DNA from 2 places in the Pseudomonas sp. DCA-1 genome. Region 1 is predicted to be linked to the other one. Evidence: predicted binding sites of a transcription regulator. Region 1 holds the regulator's gene; the other holds the start of a gene.

Region 1 (4,157 bases):
GAAACTGACGATGGCACTGTGCAGCTCGCGAGTCAGCTTGCCGACTTCCTGATACAGGCCGCGGTCGCGGGTCTGGTTCAGCTCGTGAATCAGCTGCACCGCCTCGCCGAAACGGCCCCGTTCCAGGCTTTCGACCAACTCCTGGGCATGCTTCTTCAGGGTCGATTCGAACTCGCCCAAAGACGTTTGTGATGAATCCATGACGCGCCCCCCGTAACGTGACTCAGCCGTTGACGCGTTCGAAGATCTTCTCGATCTTCTCTTTGAGCACCTGAGCGGTGAACGGCTTGACCACATAACCATTGACGCCGGCCTGGGCCGCTTCAATGATCTGGTCGCGCTTGGCTTCAGCAGTCACCATCAGTACCGGCATGCTTTTCAGCTTGTCACTGGCACGCACTTTACGCAGCAGGTCGATGCCGGACATGCCCGGCATGTTCCAGTCGGTTACCAGGAAGTCGTAGTGACCGTTCTCCAGCATTGGCAACGCCGTGGTGCCGTCATCGGCTTCCTCGGTGTTGGTGAAACCCAGGTCACGCAACAGGTTCTTGATGATCCGCCGCATCGTCGAAAAGTCGTCAACGATGAGGATTTTCATGTTCTTGTCCAATTAGACCTCCAAGCAGTCTCAAACGCGCTCGGCCTACCGAGCACGCACTCATTCAATTCGGTACAACGTGGAAAACGACTGCAACGACAGCGGGCTCAACGCGCCCGCCATTCCCCCAGGCGGCTACGCAGGCGCGCGGCACACTGGCTGTGCAACTGGCTGACCCGCGACTCGCTGACACCCAGCACCTCACCGATTTCCTTGAGATTCAGCTCTTCGTCGTAGTACAGCGCCAGCACCAGGCGCTCACGTTCCGGCAGGTTGGCGATAGCCTCGGTCAGGGCAGCCTGGAAGCGGTCCTCTTCCAGCCCCCGCGCAGGTTCGACCTGGCCACTGGCGCCATCCTCATGCAGCCCTTCGTGCTCACCGTCCTGCAACAGGTCGTCGAAGCTGAACAGGCGGCTGCCCAGGGTATCGTTCAAAATCCCGTAGTAATCATCGAGACTCAATTGGAGTTCGGCAGCAACTTCATGATCTTTAGCGTCACGGCCTGTTCTGGCTTCAACCGCACGCATCGCGTCACTGACCATACGGGTGTTTCGGTGTACCGAACGCGGCGCCCAGTCACCTTTGCGTACTTCGTCCAGCATGGCCCCGCGGATGCGGATGCCAGCATAGGTTTCAAAGCTGGCGCCCTTGCTGGCGTCGTATTTGTTAGCCACTTCCAGCAGCCCGATCATGCCGGCCTGGATCAGGTCTTCGACCTGCACGTTGGCCGGCAAGCGCGCCAGCAGGTGGTAGGCGATGCGCTTGACCAGCGGGGCGTAGCGTTCGATCAGCTCGTACTGGGCGTCCTTCGACGCCCGGCTGTACATCTTGAAACCGCTGGCGTTCATAGCACGGGCCCCGCGCTGGTGGGTTGCACCAAGCGCTCGACAAAGAACTCCAGATGGCCGCGCGGGTTGGCCGGTAGCGGCCAGCTATCGACCTTCTGGGCAATCGCCTTGAAAGCCAGCGCACACTTGGAGCGAGGGAAGGCTTCGTAGACGGCACGCTGCTTCTGTACCGCCTTGCGCACGCATTCGTCGTACGGCACGGCACCCACGTACTGCAGGGCAACGTCAAGGAAGCGGTCGGTGACCTTGGTCAGCTTGGCAAACAGGTTGCGCCCTTCCTGCGGGCTCTGCGCCATGTTGGCCAACACACGGAAACGGTTCATGCCGTAGTCACGATTGAGCAGCTTGATCAACGCGTAGGCATCAGTAATCGAAGTAGGTTCATCACACACCACCAACAGCACTTCCTGGGCGGCGCGAACGAAGCTGACCACCGAGTCACCGATACCCGCAGCGGTATCGATCACCAACACATCGAGGTTGTCGCCGATTTCGCTGAACGCCTGGATCAGCCCGGCGTGCTGGGCTGGGGCCAGGTGCACCATGCTCTGGGTGCCCGAGGCTGCCGGCACGATGCGCACACCGCCAGGGCCCTGCAGCATCACGTCACGCAGTTCGCAACGCCCTTCAATGACATCGGCGAGAGTACGTTTGGGGGCAAGGCCCAGCAACACGTCGACATTGGCCAGGCCCAGGTCGGCGTCCAGCAGCATGACCCTGCGGCCAAGCTCGGCCAGCGCCAGGGACAAGTTCACTGAAACGTTAGTCTTGCCGACGCCACCTTTGCCGCCGGTCACGGCGATCACCTGTACGGGATGCATGCTACCCATGTCTGTTCTTTACCTTGTCTCGCTGGGACTCAGGCCACACGTAGGGCAATTCTGCGTGCCCTTTGGCATAGCTACTTTGCACACGCTTCATGGTCAACCCGCTCGCCGTGGGTTGTGATAGAGATCAGCGAACATGTCGGCCATGGCCTCTTCGCTGGGCTCGTCCTGCTGCTGCACATTCACCGCGCGCGAAACCAACTGGTGGCCCCGCGGCAAGTGCAAGTCGTCAGGAATGCGTGGCCCATCGGTAAGATAGGCCACTGGCAGTTCATGACTGATGGCAAGACTCAACACATCGCCAAGGCTTGCCGTTTCATCGAGCTTGGTCAGGATGCAGCCGGCCAGGCCACAGCGTTTGTAGCTGTGGTAGGCGGCGGTCAGCACCTGCTTCTGGCTGGTGGTGGCCAGCACCAGATAGTTCTTCGCGGCAATGCCACGCCCGGCCAAGGTTTCCAGTTGCATGCGCAGCGCAGGGTCGCTGGCCTGCAGGCCGGCAGTATCGATCAGCACCACGCGCTTGCGCAGCAGCGGCTCCAGCGCTGCTGCCAGCGACTGGCCCGGGTCGACGTACGTCACCGGCACGTTGAGGATGCGGCCCAGGGTCTTGAGCTGCTCCTGGGCGCCGATACGGAAGCTGTCCATGCTCACCAGCGCCAGATTCTGCGCGCCGTACTTGAGCACGTAGCGCGCGGCCAGCTTGGCCAGGGTGGTGGTCTTGCCCATACCCGCCGGGCCGACCACGGCGATCACGCCGCCCTCTTCGATCGGCTCGATTTCAGGTATTTCGATCATCCGCGCCAAGTGAGCCAGCAGCATGCGCCAGGCCTGGCGCGGCTCTTCGATCTCGGCGGTCAGGTCCAGCAGCTCGCGGGCGATCGGCCCCGACAGGCCGATGCGTTGCAGGCGGCGCCAAAGGTTGGCCTGCTGCGGCTTGCTGCCCTGCAGCTGATTCCAGGCCAGCGAACCGAGTTGCACTTCCAGCAACTCGCGCAGGCCCGACAGCTCGGAACGCATGGCATCGAACAGGCGCGGATCAACCGGTGCAGCAGCCGGTGCGGCAGCAGCCTCGGGGGCCTCGACATGCGGCTCGATCAACGGTTCGGCAGCGGTCAAAGATTGCCCGGCGAACAATTGGCGGTTGTTGTCGCTGCTGTCCTGACGGTGGTCCAGCTCGGCCTGGGCACTGGCAATGCGCGTATGGGTCTTGCGCAGTTCTTCTTCCAGCTCGGCGTTGGGCACACGCGGGGCCAGGGCGGACAGCTTGTAGTCCAGCGCGGCCGTCAGTTCGACACCACCGGCAATGCGGCGGTTGCCAATGATCGCGGCATCGGCGCCCAGCTCGTCACGGACCAGCTTCATGGCCTGACGCATATCGGCGGCGAAAAATCGCTTAACTTGCATTATCCCCTACCTCAGCCGTTAGGGCCCACTGTGGCAACGATGGTGACTTGCTTGTTGTCAGGTATTTCCTGATACGCCAGAACATGCAAATTCGGTACAGCCAGGCGACCGAAACGCGACAACATGGCGCGGATCGGGCCGGCGACCAACAGGATGGCCGGCTGACCCTGCATTTCCTGGCGCTGGGCCGCCTCGATCAGCGAACGTTGCAGCTTCTCGGCCATGCTAGGTTCCAGAAGAACACCATCTTCCTGACCCTGCCCGGCCCTTTGCAGACTATTCAGCAAAATCTGTTCCAACCTTGGCTCCAGGGTAATCACTGGCAGCTCCGACTCAACGCCGACAATGCTTTGCACGATGGCACGACACAATCCGACGCGCACTGCCGCCACCAGTGCGGCGGTATCTTGACTCTTGCCGGCGTTGTTCGCGATGGCCTCGGCAATACTGCGAATATCGCGCACTGGCACCTGTTCAGAC
Region 2 (4,157 bases), 390 kb from region 1:
GACTCGCACTTCACCCACAACGCCTGGCGTAATACCCCGGTCAACAACGGCGGTATCGGCCAGGTGAAGTACACCCTGGCTGCCGACATGACCCACGAAATCTGCAAAGCCTACGACGTCGAGTCCGAAGGCGGCGTGGCCTTCCGTGGCGCCTTCCTGATCGATACCAATGGTGTTGTCCGTTCGCAGATCGTCAACGACCTGCCACTGGGCCGTAACATGGACGAGCTGCTGCGTCTGGTCGACGCTCTGCAGTTCCACGAAGAGCACGGCGAAGTCTGCCCTGCCAACTGGAAAAAAGGCGACAAGGGCATGAACGCTTCGCCTGAAGGCGTTGCTGCCTACCTGAGCGAGAACGCTGGCAAGCTGTAATTGCTGCGTGCACAAAAAAACCGGCCTTCGTGGCCGGTTTTTTTTGCCTTCCTGTGCCGGCCTCTTCGCGGGAGCGCCCGCCCCCACAGATTCTCTGCATGCCTGAAGGCAAAGGTTAACCTGTGGGAGCGGGCGTGCCCGCGAATGCTTTTGGCAGATCAGTCGTTGAAATCGCGCCAGCCGCCCATTTCTTTCCAGCGGTTGACGATGCCGCAGAACAGCTCAGCCGTTTTCTCGGTGTCGTAACGTGCCGAGTGCGCCTCACGACCGTCGAAGTCGATGTCGGCACTCTGACAGGCCCGCGCCAGCACGGTCTGGCCATACGCCAGGCCCGCCAGGGTGGCGGTGTCGAAGCTGGAGAACGGGTGGAACGGGTTGCGCTTCAGGTCATTGCGCGCCACTGCTGCATTGAGGAAGCCCAGGTCGAAGCTGCTGTTGTGGCCGACCAGAATCGCCCGCTTGCAGCCGTTGGCCTTGAGGGCCTTGCGCACGCCGCGGAATATGTCGGTCATCGCGCTTTCCTCGCTGACCGCCATGCGCAGCGGGTGGTCCAGCTTGATCCCGGTGAACTCAAGTGCGGCCGGCTCGATGTTGGCGCCCTCGAACGGCTCTACTCGGTGGAAGTAGGTATGTTCGGGGAACAGGAAGCCTTTCTCGTCCATGCCGATGGTGACAGCGGCAATTTCCAGCAACGCATCGGTAGCGCTGTTGAAACCACCGGTTTCAACATCCACCACGACCGGCAGATAGCCGCGGAAGCGCTCGGCCATCGGGTGGCGAGGACCGCTGCTGCCTTGGGTTTCCAGGTCGTCTTCGTAAAGGTCTTCGCTCACGCGTTTGCCTCCAGCAGGCGCCAGCGCAGTTTTTCGCCAGCGCGCAGCGGGACTACGGTTTGCTCGCCAAATGGCAGGCTTTCCGGAGCGGTCCATTCTTCGCGGACCAGGGTGATGGTGTCGGTGTTCGCCGGCAGGCCATAGAAGGCCGGGCCGTGCAGGCTGGCGAAGCCTTCCAGCTTGTCCAGCGCGTTACGCTGTTCGAAAGCTTCGGCGTACATCTCGATGGCCGCATAGGCGGTGTAGCAACCCGCGCAACCGCAGGCTGCTTCCTTGGCGTGACGGGCATGAGGTGCCGAGTCGGTGCCGAGGAAGAACTTCGGGTTGCCGCTGGTGGCGGCGTCCAGCAAGGCCACCTGGTGGGTATTGCGCTTGAGGATCGGCAGGCAGTAGAAGTGCGGACGAATGCCGCCAACCAGCATGTGGTTGCGGTTGTACAGCAGGTGCTGGGCGGTGATGGTCGCACCCACGTTGGCCGGGGCCTCGGTGACGAACTGCGCTGCGTCGCTGGTGGTGATGTGTTCGAACACCACTTTCAGCGTCGGGAAGCGCTCGACCACACGGCGCAAGTGCTCGTCGATGAAGCGCTTCTCGCGGTCGAACACGTCGATCTCGCTGCGGGTCACTTCGCCATGCACCAGCAGCGGCATACCCACTTCCGCCAGTGCCTCTATGGCCGGGAAGATCTTGTCGATGCTGGTCACGCCGGAATCGGAGTTGGTGGTGGCGCCGGCCGGGTACAGCTTGGCGGCGTACACGAAACCGCTGGCCTTGGCCGCGCGGACGTCCTCGGGGCTGATGTTGTCGGTGAGGTACAGCACCATCAGCGGCTCGAAGCGGCTGCCGGCCGGGCGGGCAGCCAGAATGCGCTCACGGTAGGCGCCGGCCTCGGTGGCATTACGCACCGGCGGCATGAGGTTGGGCATGATGATGGCACGGGCGAAGGTACGCGCCACGTCGCCAACGGTGTGGGGCAGGACGGCACCATCGCGCAGATGGATGTGCCAGTCGTCGGGGCGCAGGAGGGTCAGGCGATCGGACATTGGGGATTCCAGGCGGGTCGAACTCAAGCCCCAATCCTACCGGAAAACCCTGGGGCGAGCACGGCTATCAAGTTTTCCGCGCGGCGTCCGATAGCCTGCTGGTAAGCCGTCAGAAATTGTGGAGCCGCCCGTGCGCCAGCGTTACCTAGCCCTGTTGACCCTGTTCGCCAGCCTGCCGGCCGGCGCACTGACTTTCCAGACGCGCATGGAGAACATTGCCTGGCAGGTCGAGGGTGACCAGTTCGAGTGTCGTCTGAGCCAACCGATCGAAGGTTTCGGCAGCGGTACGTTCGTGCGCCGGGCAGGCGAGCAGCCGGTGTTCCAGCTGCGTTCGGACAGCAACGTACTGGGTGCCGGCACCGCCAGCCTGCTGGCCGCGGCAGCGCCTTGGCAACCTGGGCGTGGCGATATCAACCTGGGCCATGTGCGCATGGCCCGCAGCGGTGTGCTGTTCAGCTCCTCCCAGGGGCAGGCCAGCCGGCTGATCAACGGTTTGCTCGACGGGCGTAGCACCGTCGTGCGCAACTACACCGGTGAGGCGGGCAGGCCGATGGAGGTGCGGGTGCTGCCGGTCAGCTTCGCCAAAGCCTACAATGACTATCAGGTCTGTGCCGGCAAGCTGTTGCCGATGAACTATGACCAGGTGCGCCAGACTCAAGTGGGCTTCCCTGGGGGCGGTTACGAGCTGGATGCAGCAGCCAAGGCGCGGCTGGAGGTGATTGTCGACTACCTGAAGGCCGACCCTACGGTTAACCATATCGAGCTCAACGGCCACTCCGACAACAGTGGCAACCGCCTGACCAACCGCGACCTGTCGCGCCGCCGCGCATTGGCCGTGGCCGATTACTTCAAGGCTCACGGTGTGCCGCAAGAGCAGATTACTGTGCGCTTCCATGGTGAGCGTTATCCGCTGGCGAAGAACAACAGTGCATCGAACCGGGCGCGTAATCGGCGGGTGAATATCGAACTGGATCGGGTGGCGGAGGTTGAAAAGGCGGTGGAAAAACCGGTTGAGCCCGTGTCGCCGGCTGCTCCCGCTCCAGCCGTTCCGGCTGCTCCCGCGTCGGGGGCGAAGGCGCCCTGAGACCGGATGGGGCGCCAACCCTTGCCTCAAATTTCCGTGTTGATCTGGCAAGTCGCCCTTCCGACAATTTCTGTCGCTTTGTCGTCAGAAGCTGTCGCCCCACTGTAAATTTATCCGCAACGCCGGTAGAATCGGTCCCTTTCCGTACAACCCCGTGGAGTGATGGCATGGCGGACGTAAAAAAGGTCGTACTGGCGTATTCCGGCGGCCTTGATACTTCGGTGATTCTCAAGTGGCTGCAGGATACCTACAACTGCGAAGTGGTGACCTTCACCGCTGACCTGGGTCAGGGCGAAGAGGTCGAACCGGCTCGTGCCAAGGCCCAGGCAATGGGCGTTAAAGAGATCTACATCGACGACCTGCGCGAAGAGTTCGTGCGTGACTTCGTGTTCCCGATGTTCCGCGCCAACACCGTCTACGAAGGCGAGTACCTGCTGGGTACTTCCATCGCCCGTCCGCTGATCGCCAAGCGCCTGATCGAAATCGCCAACGAAACCGGCGCCGACGCCATTTCCCATGGCGCCACCGGCAAGGGTAACGACCAGGTGCGCTTCGAGCTGGGTGCCTATGCCCTGAAGCCAGGCGTCAAGGTCATCGCCCCATGGCGCGAGTGGGACCTGCTGTCCCGCGAAAAGCTGATGGACTACGCCGAGAAGCACGGCATCCCGATCGAGCGCCACGGCAAGAAGAAGTCGCCGTACTCGATGGACGCCAACCTGCTGCACATCTCCTATGAAGGCGGTGTCCTGGAAGATACCTGGACCGAGCACGAAGAAGACATGTGGCGCTGGAGTGTCTCGCCTGAGAACGCCCCGGACCAGGCTA

What was found. Region 1 encodes FliA, which starts transcription of late flagellar genes. Its sites were predicted from a motif close to CTAAAGTTTNNNNNNNNNNNGCCGNTAA; they were not measured.
Region 2: the regulator FliA is predicted to act here: its motif matches at 2,315-2,342, upstream of ACE4QZ_RS07825 (flagellar protein MotY).

Annotation. Positions count from the first base shown of each region.
Region 1 covers NZ_CP169881.1:2,020,498-2,024,654, reverse strand. Annotated here, with positions in the region: gene ACE4QZ_RS09720 (protein phosphatase CheZ) at 1-201, opposite strand, end outside; gene ACE4QZ_RS09715 (chemotaxis response regulator CheY) at 224-598, opposite strand; gene fliA (RNA polymerase sigma factor FliA) at 706-1,446, opposite strand; gene fleN (flagellar synthesis regulator FleN) at 1,443-2,276, opposite strand; gene flhF (flagellar biosynthesis protein FlhF) at 2,370-3,677, opposite strand; gene flhA (flagellar biosynthesis protein FlhA) at 3,689-4,157, opposite strand, start outside.
Region 2 covers NZ_CP169881.1:1,631,700-1,635,856, forward strand. Annotated here, with positions in the region: gene ACE4QZ_RS07810 (peroxiredoxin) at 1-372, shown strand, start outside; gene rnt (ribonuclease T) at 531-1,142, opposite strand; gene pyrC (dihydroorotase) at 1,202-2,248, opposite strand; gene ACE4QZ_RS07825 (flagellar protein MotY) at 2,379-3,332, shown strand; gene ACE4QZ_RS07830 (argininosuccinate synthase) at 3,500-4,157, shown strand, end outside.